Regions from separate parts of the Staphylococcus casei genome, predicted to be linked through region 1. Evidence: predicted binding sites of a transcription regulator. Region 1 holds the regulator's gene; the other holds the start of a gene.
The links. Region 1 encodes Rex, which represses fermentation and respiration genes when NADH is low (regulators of the CRP and FNR family bind a similar motif). Its sites were predicted from a motif close to TTGTGAAATATTTCACAA; they were not measured.

Region 1 (8,123 bases):
CTGTAGCTTCATTTTCCAATATATCAATAATTAGTTCATACTGTTCACCATCATAAGGATGTAATTGTCTGGTGAATTTATTGGCATAACCTAAAGCCGTTTCTTTATTTGTTCTTAATTGTTCGAGGGCTTTAATTGGTCGTTGCTTTAAGTTACCTTCTTCAACTGAAAGCACACGAGGAATGGTTAAACAATGTGCCCATCCATCTTTATCAGAAGGATAACTTATTTCTGGTAGTCCCATCCACCCTATTAAGATACGTTGACCATTTTCATCTAAAAATGTTTGAGGCGCATAAAAATCAAACCCATAATCTAATTCATGAAAATCCGCGTGATTCATTTTCAACTGATTAACATCGTATTGTCCCATGATATAACCTGATTGATAAATATTTCGAAATTGCTCACCAGAAGGTTCAATACCTTGGGGACAGAATAATATTAAATCATGACCATCTAAATCAAAATAATCTGGACATTCCCACATATAACCAAATGCTTCTAAATTGGTTTGAATCTCACCTTGTAACTCCCAATTCACGATATCTGTAGAATAATATTGTAGAATTCTACCTTGTTCTAAATCATTCTGAGCAGCTATTATTGCATAGAAAACACCATCTTTAGTAAATACTTTAGGGTCTCTGAAGTGTTGCGTATATCCTTCTGGTGGTGCAGTAATGACTGCTTTAGGAAACTTTTCTATACTTCCATCATGATTTACTTTTGCTATGTGTTGTGTAGAAATTCTATTCCAATTATCATCACGGTGATTGGCTGTATACATGTAATATAAATTCCCATTATATTCAAAAGCACTACCGCTATATACTCCGTGACTATCATCTCTCGTATCTGGCTTTAGCGATGGCCCTTCCGCATTAAAATGTATCAAATCTTTACTTGTATATGTATACCAATATTTTAAACCATGCACTGGACCTAAAGGAAACCATTGATGTGATACATAATAAATCCCATTAAAATATATCAATCCATTAGGATCATTAAGTAATCCAGTCTTAGGTTGAATATGAAATGTTTGTCTATATTTAGATTTTTCAACTTGATCAGTTAATATATCAATCGTTTGTTGATCAACCTCCTCATATCTTTGATAGCGTTTTTCTCTCGTCCATTCAGTCATTACAATTTCCTCCTACTATCAATATTTTAACTTTATATATTTATTTTCTTTTTGGTACCGGTTCCATATAATTCTATTATATAATATCACGTTTCGTCTACCTTTTAAATGATAGCGTCACATCTATAGTTATTCGCTTTTCAATATGTTGTTGTTGAATCATTTGATTTAATTTATTCATCGATACTTCTCCTGCTTGTTCAAAATGATAAATTACTGTGCTAATAGATGGGGATACAATTTCGGTAACGGGGTCTCCACCAAATCCAACAATAAGTTGATCATTTAATTGATTTTTATGCTCTGAGGTAAATTTATGAACTGCTAGTGCAATCGAATCGGTAGCACCTACAACGGCATCATAATGCGTATGCATTTGCAATTCACTGGCAACATCTATCATTGCTTCTTTATAATTAAAGGAAGTATGGGAAATATGAGGTGTAATACCATGTGTGCTCAAACCCGCAATCAAGCCTTCTTTTCTATGTATACCAACCGCAATATCACTTTCTGTTACACCAAAGAATTGGACATCTTTATAGCCTTTTGTTCCTATAGTGTCGCCCACAAGGTACCCAGCACGAAAATCATCATGAATAATACAATGTAGGTCTTTATGTTCTTGACCCACGATAATAACTGGCACATTAATTTTATTAATGACTTCTAAATGTCTCTGTGTAATTTCTGTAGCCATCAATATAATACCATCAACTTTACTTCTATAAAAAGTTTCTAAGGCATCTATCTCCAATTCAACATCCAAATTGGTATAATTTAGCAATAACCTGTAGTTTAAATCATTACAAACTGACTTTACGCCTTTTATCGTTTCATCTACCGCATAAGAATTCATCCTAGGTATAATGGCACCAATCATATTTGTTCTATGTGCTCTTAAACTTTGCGCAAATTGATTAGGTTGATAGTCATTTTCTTGAATGATTTTATCCAATTTTTGCTTTGTTTTTATGCTTACCGACCCGTTATTTAGATATCTAGAAACTGTACTCTTCGATACGCCAGCAATTTTTGCAATATCAGCAATATTTTTCATAGTCTTCTCACTCTCATTAATTTGCTATTGTAAACAGTATTCATTTTATCATATTGCAACCGCTTTAAATACTATTTAAAACAAAAACCAACTTAGATAATTAAGTATATAATCCCTAATTATTGTAAGTTGGTTTGTACATTGTTTTATTCAGCTTTTTGAATCGTAATCGTCCATGAAGCATCGTCTAGTTGTTCATAGTTCGTTATAGGGTAACCTTGTTCTGCTGCCCAGTTTGGTAATGCTTCTGTAGCTTGCGTGCAGTCAAAATCGATTTTTAATTCGTCACCATTATCTAACGTGTTCATTTTCTTCTGAGCTTCAATTAAAGGGAATGGACAAACCATTCCGACTGTTCCTAATTCATATACCATCATGCATTTCCTCCTTCAAAATTAAGTTGTTTGCGTCTGAGAAGATACTGTATTTTTTTCTGTTTGTGATGCACTTTGCGCTTTCTTCATTGGTCTGATAAAAATAAAATAACTCATGAACCATGCGCCTAATATCATAGATGCGAGTGCAATCCAACCTTTCCAAGACATCGTTGCTGTTTCAACTAAGCCATTACCAATTGAACATCCGCCTGCTACTGAAGCACCAAAGCCCATACAAATACCACCAATGACACTATTACGTATCGTTTTCTTATCTGGCAATCTCCATTTAAACTCTCTTGCGCCTCTAGCTGCAATATAAGATCCTAAGAATATCCCAAGCACAAGGAATACGCCCCAGTCTATTAGTTTTGTATCACCTGTCACTAAAAACTGAATTATATTCGCTGATGGCGTCGTTATACCTAATCCATACATTCTACCTGTCGTTTCACTTACAGGCCATGCAAGTAACGCAATTAATCCTACAGCAATGGCTGCAACAAATGGGTGGTATTTTTTTTCAAATAAATAATGACGTACACCTGTGAATTTTTGTTTTAATTTTGGTACTGCAAATTTAGGTTTCGGTTTACGTAACGTTTTGGTTACAAAAATTACTGTAATGATTGTTAATAACGCTACCCATACCCAAGTAGGAATACCCGTCGTTTGTGACATACTTGTATTTACTGTTGTCGGTTTATTCAAACCATTCATTAATGGTAACAGAATACCGAATTTAGTTGCAGCTGAAGTAAATGCGTAAGCTATAAGTGCTAACCAACTTCCGATTAACCCTTCTCCAGCTCTATACCAAGTACCTGTTGCACAGCCACCCGATAAAATAATACCTATACCAAAAATAAATGAACCGATAACCGTACCAATAATTGGATACGTAGATTCTGGAATTTGAACCATTCCAGTAGATGTCAGTATCAGTAAGCCAATACTTTGAACTGTTATTGCAATCAGTAAGGCATAAAACATTTTATTGTTTTTTTGCACATACATATCTCTAAATCCACCTGCTAAACAAAACCTTGTCCTTTGCATAACAAAGCCCAAAAGTGCGCCCACAACAAGACCACTAATTATTAACCAAGTCATTCCATAACCTCTTTCCCGATAAAATCAATAAGATTAATGATATTAGAAATTGTATAAAATTTCAACCTCTATACTCACATACTTCACCAGAAAACGTTGTTTCTAATACTATTACACATTAATCGTGAAAATTAATTACAATAATGAGGCTTTGTAATCCGAGATAACGCATTAAATTGTCAATTTACCTCAAACCTCATCCTATTAGGAATTAAAATCACAAAAATAATAGCTATCACAGTACTAAATGGATTTCTCCCAAAGCTGCCAGAAATTACTGCCCCTAAAATTACCATTAAGGCAAATACATTCAATGCAAAACACTTATAAAAAAGCTAGCTTACTCAATACACAACGCATGATGTCACGTCTTGTATTGATCATAAGCTAGCTTTACTTTACCTATATTATTTATTGCTATAATTTTTCATAAAGAATAATAACGACTGTAATTCAATCCCTAAATCAATATGATGTACTTGAACATCAGATGGCGTTATTACACGACTCGGAGTAAAGTTTAATATACCTTTCACGCCTGCTGCTACTAAAGTGTCTGCCACTTGTTGCGCTACATCTTCAGGTGTGGTCAATATGACAATATCTATATCTTCTCGTGTAAGTATGTCAGTAATCTCATTATATGCACTTACACTGACATTACCTATTTCTGTCCCTATCACTTCATCTCGTATATCAAAAGCTTCCGTTATCGTCATCTCATCATGTATAGAGAAATTATAAGTTAATAATGCTTTCCCTAAATTCCCTACACCTACGATTGCAATCTTAATTTCGTCATTTTCACTTATTTCATTTTTAAAAAAATGTAATAAACTATCTATGTTATAGCCATAGCCTTTTTTGCCAAGCTCACCAAAGTATGAAAAATCACGACGGATAGTTGCAGAATCAATATTTAATCCTTCACTAATAGCTTTTGAATTAACTCTATCAATGCCTTTAGATTTCAATGTATTGACGAATCTATAATACAACGGTAAACGTTTCAATGTGGCACGAGGAATCTTTTCGCTTTGATTAGCCAAGATGTTGTCCCCCTATTTCATTATCTAATACTGAATAATCTTATAATCACTACAACATTATACATTAATGACTAATAAAAATAAACACTGATAGTTTTATCCAAGCCTTGAATACTGTAGAATGATAATGAATAGAGAGGTGCAAATCGGATGATATTATTACAACTTAACGACATATCAAAATCATTCGACGGAGAAGACATTTTTAATAACGTAGATTTCGAAGTTAAAACTGGCGAACGTATAGGCATTGTAGGTCGAAATGGTGCCGGAAAATCTACTTTAATGAAAATTATTGCTGGCGTCGAAGATTATGATACTGGACAAATTTCTAAAATTAAAAATCTTAAATTAGGTTATTTGACCCAGCAAATGACTTTAGATACGAAACAAACTGTTTTTGAAGAAATGTCAAAGCCATTTGAGCATATGAAACAAATGGAAATTGAAATGAAGAAAGAAACAGATTGGTTAGCAGAGCATGCAAATGCATATGATACCGAAGATTACAAATATCATATCGATCGCTATGAATCATTATCTAATCAATTTGAGCAACAAGAAGGTTACCAATATGAAAGTAAAATTAAAACTGTACTACATGGTTTAAACTTTACAGAAGCGGATTTTAATCGCCCTATTAATGATTTTAGCGGAGGGCAAAAAACACGCTTATCACTAGCACAAATGCTACTAAGTGAACCTGATTTATTACTATTGGATGAACCTACTAACCATTTAGATATGGAAACAACACAGTGGCTTGAAGGTTACCTTAACTACTTTAAAGGTGCTATCGTCATTATTAGTCACGACAGATACTTCTTAGATAAAATTGTCAATCAAGTATATGATGTAGCGCTTGGAGATGTGCAACATTATGTAGGTAATTATGGTCAATTTATAGAGCAAAGAGATAAATACTATGAGAAACGCATGCAAGAATATGAAAATCAGCAAGCTGAGATTAAACGTCTCGAAACGTTTGTAGAGAAAAATATTGCTCGTGCTTCGACCACTGGTATGGCTAAAAGTCGACGTAAAATGCTAGAAAAAATTGAACGTGTGAGCAAACCCATGATTGATGCCAAAAGTGCGAACATTCAATTTGATTTCGATCGAAACACAGGCAACGATGTCTTCCATATAAAAAATTTAGAAATCGGTTATGAAACGCCAATAACTAAAGGCATTAATATGGAAATCACTAAGGGCGATCACGTAGCAATTATTGGGCCCAATGGTATAGGTAAATCAACCTTAATCAAAACAATCGCCGGCATACAGGAGAAGTTAAATGGCGAAATTACCAAAGGGGCAAATTTAAAAATAGGCTATTACGATCAAAAGCAAGCTGAATTTAAATCAAATAAAACAATTCTCGATTACCTTTGGGATCAATATCCTACAATGAACGAAAAGGATATTCGCGCTGTTTTAGGGCGATTTTTATTCGTTCAAGAAGATGTTAAAAAAATAATTAATGACTTATCTGGTGGTGAAAAAGCTAGATTACAATTAGCATTACTTATGTTAGAACGCAATAACGTACTCATCTTAGATGAACCTACCAACCACTTAGACATTGATTCAAAAGAAATGTTAGAGCAAGCCTTAGCCCATTTTGAAGGTACAATATTATTCGTTTCGCATGATCGTTACTTTATAAATCAATTAGCCAATAAAATTTTAGATTTAGACCATGATGGTGGCACAATTTATTTAGGTGACTATCAATATTATATTGAAAAATTAGAAGAAAAAGCAGCTATTCAGGCGAAAAAAGAATTAGATAATCCTTCACAGTCAGCTATTGTAGCTCAACAAAGTAATACTTATATTGATCAGAAACAGCAAAAACGTGAGCAAAGACAAATTGAGCGAAAAATAGAGCAATGCGAAGTACAAATTGAAAGTTATGAGCAAGAAATTAGTGACCTCAACGAACAGCTCACTTTACCTGACATTTATTCAAATCCAGATAAAGCAAATGACATAGCAATTAAAAAAGCAACAGCCGAACAGCATTTAGAACAAGTCATGGCCGAATGGGCAGAATTACAAGAAATGTTATCATAACACACATTAAGTGTATCAAAGTGAAAGTAGATTATGCTACTTTCACTTTTTTTATTATATATCCCATCCTTTATTCTATTCACAATGTATTTCCCTTTGTTATGGCTATCCACAGAGTTATCCTAGTTATCCACAGGAAAAATCAAACCTTTTCTTGTTTTTAATTTTCAGAAATCGGAGCATATCCACATAGATAATCACCACTTATCCACACGTTATACACTTTTTGTTGATAAGTACGCATGTTCCCTATTGACTTTTAAACAAACACATCATGTCTTTGTACAAACCGTTATTTGTTCAAATCAAACAATCATGTCATAATTAAAGTATATTGTTTCGCAATATTAAGAAAGGAATGACCTTTTTATGCCCACACTATTATGGTTTTTTATCGCCTTTGTTGTAGCTGCTATTTTAATCACATTAGCATCAAAAATCATAGGTAATAAAAACCTAAAACACAATATTCAAACTTTATGGGATAGTCGAAAACCCTTAGAAAATTTTATACGCCCTTATCACAGATATAGTTATCAATATGATTCATTCAAGCACCAATATGATGCGCACATTCTTTTAGATGATAAAACGTGGTCTGATTTAAATATGGATGCTGTATTGGATAAGATGAATTTTAATTTTACTGCAATTGGTGAAATGAGATTATACGCTACATTAAGACGTATGTTCGAAGTTAAAGATAGTAAACTGATTAGCCATTTCAAAACAGATGTTTCTTTTAGACAGCAGGTTTCTTTTCATTTAGCACAAATAGGCAAAGCAATTTATCCTATGTTTCCTAACCAATTATTGTATGTAAAACGTAATAACTTTTTCATGCTATGTACATACTTACCTTTGATATTTTTAATCACGACCTTTTTTGCACCTAGTGTCGGAATCATATTAACAATTTTTTCGTTAATTTTTAACATGATTTTAAGTGGTTCATTAAAAAAAACATTTGATCAAGATTTAAATTCCTTGTTTTATACATCAACCGTTATTAAGAAGGCCTATGATATACATAATTTAGAACAAGCTCCTAAGTTAAATGTTAACTTCAATCATTTTAAAACAGCACGCAAATTTAGCGGATTATTAGGTCGTATTAATTCTAATGATGAAGCTTTTGTTATTGCTATGCTATTTAAATTAATGTTCATGTTAGATTATCAAATATTTCATTTAATTCAAAAGAGTTTCAAAACATATGATGAAGAAGTTATGGCTTGTTATGAGTACATCTCCAGTATCGATAATCATTATTCCGTCGCATTATGGAGAGAAAC
Region 2 (8,123 bases), 330 kb from region 1:
AAGGATTTGTAATCATTGCAGCCATTCTTCAACTTTTTATTGCCTCTTTTTTATAACCTTTCTTAATTATTCACTTCCGTCACACCGCTTCTATTTTAGCAATGCCTATTGTTATACCCCTATTCAATTACAGCACATTTAAATTTTTTGTATACAAGCTTTGACTTTGACTTTCTTTGACTAATGTCTTATAATATGATTATAAAGTTAAAGGAGAGGTGTTTAAGATGATACAAAATACTAGCACTCGCAATCTTCCAAACGATTTATTTGATAGTTTGTTACCAGAACGCCAAGATTTTAAAGTAGATGTTTATCAAGATGAAGATCAATACTTTGTGAAAGCTGAACTCCCTGGATTTAATAAAGAAGACATTTCTATTGAATATAATGAAAATACTTTAACAATAACAGCATCAAACGTTAATACTACAAATGAAGAGACATCATCCTATATAATTAAAGAGCGAAACACAAGTGAAGTTAGCAGAAAATTCATATTCAAAAATGTTAATGATACAAACATTTCAGCATCAATGACTGATGGTATGTTAACTGTTAATCTTCCTAAAAAACAATATAAAAAACACATTATTATCGATTAAATTTATTTAAAAATAACTATAAAGGAGAAATGTATTATGACTTTTGAAAAAAAACCTTTTAACAATCCATTATTTGATGTGAATCCTAGCGACTTATTCAAAGACTTTGGCCGTCAATTTTTCGAACAATTTCCTGGTAACACTTCTATTAAAACAGATGTAAAAGAGTTAGATGATCAATATGTCGTTGAAGCTGAACTGCCAGGATTTGAAAAAGAAAATATTACTTTAGAATTTGAGAATAATCTACTCACAATCGAAGGTAAACAAACAACTGAAAATAAATCAGAAGATGACAACGGTCAAGTGATTCATCAAGAACGTAGCGTTAATGATGTAAAACGTCAGTTTACATTTAACAATGTAGATGAAAACGCAATTAAAGCTGCTTATGATAAAGGTGTACTCAATGTGATATTACCTAAGAAAACAGTTATCGACGAATCAAAAACAAATATTCAAATCGATTAAATAAACCAGCAGTTCTGCAATAATAGTAAGTTTGTAAAACTGTTTCATAAAATAAAAAACCTAGATGAGTCCAATGACAACTCATCTAGGTTTTTTTATTAGTGCGTTAATCGTTCACTTTTTAATATTCGATACATAGTTGTAAGTGCGACTAATCCTAATATTGCTAATAGAATGAATGCCAAATGACTTGTACCAGTCAACACAGTTATGTATGAAATAATAATTGGAGGGAAAAATCCACCAAGCCCCCCCATCATAGAAACAATACCATTTGCAACGCCAGCTTCTTTTCCGAAGTAATATGGAACGAGTTTGAATACTAAACCATTACCTGCTCCTGCACAAACACTGATAAGTAAACAACCAATTGTAAAAGATAGCATATCGTTTGATAAACCTAATATTGTGGCACCTATAATCATAAAGATAAAATCTACCATGAGCATAATTACTGCATTAAATTTGTCTCCTAAAACGCCGCCTAAAGGTCTTAAAATTGTTGCTAAAGCAATAAACACACCTGATCTTAAACCGGCATCAACTTCACTAACACCAAAATTATTAACTAAATAATTAGGTAAGAATAAGCCAAATGCTACAAAAGCACCAAATGTAATAAAATACCATAGACTTAAATAATATAATTTAATATCTTTAAATAATATTTTAGATTGTTTTACTAATGGTATTTTAACTTTTTGTTCTTTAACATCACCGAATAAGAACATAATTATTGCAAACAACGCTATGACTATTAAGTAACTTCTAACCGTAGTTTGCCATCCAATAATACCTGCTATAGAAGGTGCTAGAAATGATGAAATTGCGGTACCAATATTCCCCATCCCATATAAACCATTTGCTAATCCCACTTTTTCTTTAGGAAAATATTTAGGTATGGATGTTACACCAACGGAAAATACCGCCCCTCCTACACCTAGGAAAAAGCCAGAGATCATCAACGTCATAGGCGTTTGAGCCATACTCAAAAAATATATCGGGAATAGCAAAATAACAAAACTATAGAAAAATACCCATTTAGCCCCAATGATATTTGTTAGATAGCCAAAAGGCACCCTTAATATTGAACCTAATATAACTGGAATTGCTAAAATCACAGACTGCTGATTGCCACTGAGATTTACATCCTGTGAAATATAGGGCATAAGTGGAGAAATAATACTCCATGCCATAAACCCAACCACTAAACTTAAAGATTGTAATGTGAGTTGAAAACTACCACGAGATTTATCCATTCATTTCACCTTCATTATATGTAAATTTGTATTTCCAACCAATATTCTGCACATTTCTAAATCATTGTGTAAGCAACTATTTATACTTATAAAAATAGTTTTGGTGTCATGTATGAGTCAAAAATTTTCATGTGCAGTATATTGGCTACACATTTATTTTAAAATCTTTGTGAAAAAAATAACATAAGGAACATCCCCTAACCGCCTTTGAAATTTCCCTATATTACAAAAAATGCTAGCCAAACTTTAATTACTCATCCTTCAAGTAATACAAAATTTAACTAGCATTTTTAAAATTTATAAACTATTTTGTTAGAAATCAATCAACTTTTTCTTCATGGCATATTCAACTAATTCAGGCTTAGATTTTAATTCTAATTTTTGCATGATGTGTGTCTTATGCGCTTCTACTGTCTTCACTGATACAAATAATTTCTCAGCTATTTCTTTATTGCCATATCCTTTGGCAACTAGAGGCAAAATTTCAATTTCTCTTTTAGATAAAATTTTAAATGGATCATTGCTTATATTTATATCTTGTGACGAACCATTTACAAATTCATTGACTAATGAAGTCGTCAGTTTCATATCAACATAGGTTTCACCTTGATATACTGTTCTAATAGCTAATAAAAGCTGCTCATCAGGTGCATTTTTTAATATATATCCTTTTGCACCATTACGCAAAACATGAAATAGATATTCTTCATCATCATACATTGTCAAAATAAGTATTTTTGTTTCTGGAAAACTTTCAGCTATTTTACTTGTTGCTATTAACCCTGACTCACCTGGTGGCATACTTAAATCCATAATTAACACATCTGGCTTATGCGTCATCACTTTTTGATATGCTTCAACCCCGTCGGCTGCAGTTCCTACGACCTCCATATCTTCTTGATAATTCAAAATCATAGAAAACCCAGTTCGTACAACTGCATGATCATCTGCAATCACTATTCTCAAAATAAAATCTCCTTATTTTTATAATGGAACTTCTAATGTCACAATTGTCCCTCTCCCAATTTGAGTATCGATATTGACTACTGCATTTACCAATTCGGCACGCTCATTCATACCATAGAGACCTAACCCTGTACCTTTGGGTTGTTCAAATTGATTAAAACCTTTACCTCTATCAATAATTTCAGCAATCAATTTATCATTATTCACATTTAAATCGACGTTAATTTCACCTACTTCGGCATATTTAATCGCATTGAAAACAGCTTCTTGTACTATACGATAAACAACAGTTTCAATCTCATTATCAAATCTACGCGTTACTATATTCGAATGAAATTCGATATAAATGCCGTAATTTTCTTCTGCTTGTTTAAAGAATGTTTTGAATGCTGCATCTAATCCCAAATCATCTAATGAAGATGGCCTTAATTCAACAGCTAGATTTCTTATTTCGTCTATAAGCTTAGACATTAATCCTTCTATACGAATGGAATCATCTACTATGGATTGCATACTTTGTTGGTATTTTAATAACCTTAACTCTACATCTACATTTAACATTTCTTGAATTACACTATCATGTAATTCTCTTGAAATACGCTTTCGCTCATTTTCTTGAGCAAAGATTGTTTTTTGCATCATTTTACGCTGAAACATCTTATCATGACGTTCAATTTGAGGGGCTACATTTTGTAATGTGAATGCTTTAACACCATTGATAGTATATATCGTTTGGTAAGTGGCTGTAAATGGTTCAATGGTTCCCTTTTTTGTTTTCATAAACACTTGAAAACTCGTATTCCCAATTTCTTCTGCTTCTAGAAAACAATTTTGGCATGATTGAAAATCAAATTCATTAGTATAACCTTCACACCTTCTACATATCGCATGGGTCATACCTTGATAATCATTGTCTTCAGAGATAATATCATTGGCTGCTTGATTCATTGCAATGACCCTACCATCTCGGTCTACAAATACAATCATCTCACTTGTATGATTAAAGTATTGATATAACAATTGATTAATATTATCTATTTTTTTAATTTGCACCATAAATCACCTAACCTTCTTCATTAAAAACACCAAATTTTTTAATTATTGATGTCGTGGCATAGGCTTTAGGTAAAGGTTTATTATTTCTTTGACCTAAAAGTAGCACACCATATACGTATTGTTCATACCATAAAGGCATAGCAATCATTGCCGTCAGTGATTCATGTAAGACAATCGGGTATTTATGCTTTTCGACATTAATATGCGTTTGGTCAACTGTTTCAATTACCATTCGTTTCCCAGTTTTCATTACATTTCCTGCTAACCCTTTACCTTTTCTTAAAACAATAAGTTTATAACGGTCATTTAAATTTCCAGAAACATATTGCCATTTAATCGGCGATACGCGACTCTCTTTCTCATAAAAAGCTAAAGCAGCAAAATCAAAATCTTCCTCTTTGCGAATTGTATCCAAGATTAACTGGTAATTTAAATTTATATTTCTTGGAAGTGAATTCAATACAATTCCTCCATTCAAACTTTATGTTTTCGGTATATAATATAGCTTCGATTAGCATAAGTTAGCGGTACACTCCATACGTGGACAAGTCGTGTAAACGGCCACAATGCCAATACAACAAAACCTAAAAGAACATGTATTTTAAATGCAAATGGTACTTCTTCCATTAACTGTGCATTTGGAGAAAAAACAAATAAACCTCTAAACCATACCGAAATTGTTTCTCTATAATCGAATGCGGGACTTAAAATGTTGGTTACCAAAGTTGCATAACACCCCATAAATACAATGAGTAGTATTAGAGCATTAACAACAATATCTAGCGTTGAACTTAATCTTCTAATATTTTTTATAGTTATGCGACGTGCAGTTAATAAAATCATACCTATTAATGTCATTATACCAAATATACTTCCTATATATACAGCTCCAACATGGTATAAATGTTCGTTAATACCTATTGCTTCTAGCCACCATGCTGGAATAATCAACCCTACAAAATGCCCCATTGCTACTGGAATAATTCCTAAATGAAAAAAAATACTCCCCCACTTCAATTGTTTCTTTTCAATAAATTCACTTGATTTGGCTGTCCATGAAAACTTATCATATTTGAATCGTGCAACATGCCCTAAGAAAAAAATCATAATACATATATACGGTAAAATAATCCACAGAAATTGATTAAGCATTTTGTGCCACCTCATTTGATTGTTCAATTTCAATACATGCTTTTAAAGTTGCTCTTAAGGCTTTAATAAGATAATAATATGGATTTTGATTAGGTGCCAACTGCTCAGCTATAGCAAATGATCCATCCTCAATAATCATGATGACAAAAGTTATATTTTCAATTGCTCTGGGGTCATCGCGCCATTGTGCTACATGTAAAAATTCAAGCATTAAAGGTAAAAAATCTGACAATTCATTATCAACCATCTTTAATCCAAACATTTCATATAATACCTTTAGCTTTGCTAATAGTTGCCCCCTTTCTTTCTGTGTATCGAATTTATTATATGTCATATACAATGGTGCATCTTTGTTAAAATCAAATGTATTTGAATATAGTTCCTTAATTTCTAATAACGTAAAGTCATGCAACTTTTCTCTATACAATTGCATATATTCATACGCTGGATGTTGTTTATATATGACCGCTTCAAATACTTCATGATTTAGCGTTATTTTTTCCGGAAAATCTAGTTGTTGTGCCAAATATCCAAAAGTTTCTTGGTAATGTGCAAAGTTTTTTAAATTAATCACGGAAAATCCCTCCATAGAAATTATCGTTATAAATTTCTTGTCCTGATTTATCTGAAGCAGTCGCAACAGGAACACCACAGCCGTCACAATTTGAACCAAAGTATTCTCCTCCATACCCCTGACTTCCTTGGGCGCGATACGTGTCTATATATTCTTCCTTATGTGAAGTAGGTATTACAAATCGATCTTCATATTTGGCAATGGCTAATAATCGATACATATCTTTCGTTTGACGCTCTGATAAACCCAGTCTCGATAATCTGTCATCATCAAAATGTTTATCCGTAACCTTTGCACGCATGTAGCTTCTCATCATAGCCATACGTTGTAATGCTAATTTAACAGGCTTCGTATAGCCCGCTGTAAATAAATTAGCTAGATATTGAATAGGTAAGCGCATTTCTTCAATTGCAGGAAAAATCATGTCAGGATTTCTATGCTCATCCGCTGCCTTTTGTCCTTCAAAATAACTCATGATTGGACTGAGCGGTGGACAATACCAAACCATTGGCATTGTACGATATTCCGGATGTAATGGAAACGCAAGTTTGTATTCAATCGCTAGTTTATAAACTGGAGAATTTTGAGCAGCTTCTATCCACTCTAAAGATATACCATCTTTTTGTGCTTGTTCAATAACTGCTTCATCGTATGGATTTAAAAATAAATCTAGTTGTTTTTCATATAAATCTTGTTCATTTTCACAAGAAGCAGCTTCTTCAACTTTATCTGCGTCATAAAGCAATACACCTAAATAGCGCATTCTACCTGTACACGTTTCTGAACATACTGTTGGCATACCTGCCTCAATACGTGGGAAACAAAATGTACATTTTTCCGCTTTATTTGTTTTCCAATTAAAATAAACTTTCTTGTAGGGACAACCAGTCATACAATATCTCCATCCACGACAAGCTTCTTGGTCTACTAGTACGATGCCATCTTCATCTCGTTTATACATAGCCCCAGAAGGACATGAAGCAACACAACTTGGGTTTAAACAGTGTTCGCATAATCTAGGTAAATACATCATAAACGTTTCATCAAACTGAAATTTAATTTCTTCTTCAATACGCTTAATATTAGGGTCTTCTGGTCCTGTAACATGAGCCCCCGCTAAATCATCTTCCCAGTTTGGTCCCCATTGTAAATTTAATTTTTCTCCTGAAACTAACGAATGTGCTTTAGCTACTGGAGAATGATTTCCATCTTTTGCTGTTGTAAGATTTTCATAATTATAAGTCCAAGGCTCATAATAGTCCTTAATCACTGGCATATCAGGATTATAAAATATTTTTCCCAAAGCAATTTTCGATAGTTTACTCCCTGACTTCAGTTCTAATTTCCCTTTTTTATTTAAATACCATCCACCTTTATACCGCTCTTGATCTTCCCATTGTTTCGGGTAACCAATACCAGGTTTTGTTTCTACATTGTTAAACCACATATATTCAGCGCCTGGGCGGTTAGTCCATGTACTTTTACAGGTAACACTACATGTATGACATCCTATACATTTATCTAAATTTAATACCATGCCAATTTGTGCTTTAATCTTCAAGCCAGTCAACCTCCTTCAACTTCCTTACTGCTACATAAACATCTCTCTGATTTCCAATGGGTCCATAATAATTAAAGTGATAACTCATTTGTGCATAGCCTCCAACAAGTTGTGTTGGTTTTAAATGAATACGTGTGGGCGCATTATGTGAGCCACCCCTTGTATCTGTAATTTGTGAGCCTGGTGTTTCTATATGTTTATCTTGAGCATGGTACATAAACATTGTTCCTTTGGGCATACGATGCGATACTACTGCCCTAGCAGTTACGACGCCATTTCGGTTATATATTTCTAGCCATTCGTTATCTTTAATGTTGTGTGCAGCAGCATCTTCATTTGATATCCAAACTGTTGGTCCACCTCTAAACAGTGTTAACATGTGTTGATTATCTTGATAAGTTGAATGGATATTCCATTTACCATGTGGCGTTAAATAGCGTAGTACTAGCGTACTTTCATCTATACTCACCTTTTTGTCT

Region 2: a site for Rex is predicted at 2,503-2,520, ahead of QMO72_RS02745 (nitrate/nitrite transporter). Genes of this name have one in related genera too.

What each region holds. Positions count from the first base shown of each region.
Region 1 is NZ_CP125718.1:947,431-955,553, reverse strand. Features, by position in the region: gene QMO72_RS04435 (sucrose-6-phosphate hydrolase) at 1-1,150, opposite strand, end outside; gene QMO72_RS04430 (LacI family DNA-binding transcriptional regulator) at 1,248-2,210, opposite strand; gene QMO72_RS04425 (sulfurtransferase TusA family protein) at 2,357-2,584, opposite strand; gene QMO72_RS04420 (YeeE/YedE family protein) at 2,606-3,700, opposite strand; gene QMO72_RS04415 (redox-sensing transcriptional repressor Rex) at 4,108-4,749, opposite strand; gene abc-f (ribosomal protection-like ABC-F family protein) at 4,900-6,828, shown strand; gene QMO72_RS04405 (MutS-related protein) at 7,198-8,123, shown strand, end outside.
Region 2 is NZ_CP125718.1:618,981-627,103, reverse strand. Features, by position in the region: gene QMO72_RS02755 (Hsp20 family protein) at 228-605, shown strand; gene QMO72_RS02750 (Hsp20/alpha crystallin family protein) at 642-1,076, shown strand; gene QMO72_RS02745 (nitrate/nitrite transporter) at 1,175-2,335, opposite strand; gene nreC (nitrate respiration regulation response regulator NreC) at 2,648-3,301, opposite strand; gene QMO72_RS02735 (sensor histidine kinase) at 3,320-4,357, opposite strand; gene nreA (nitrate respiration regulation accessory nitrate sensor NreA) at 4,365-4,817, opposite strand; gene narI (respiratory nitrate reductase subunit gamma) at 4,832-5,509, opposite strand; gene narJ (nitrate reductase molybdenum cofactor assembly chaperone) at 5,502-6,083, opposite strand; gene narH (nitrate reductase subunit beta) at 6,076-7,644, opposite strand; gene QMO72_RS02710 (nitrate reductase subunit alpha) at 7,634-8,123, opposite strand, start outside.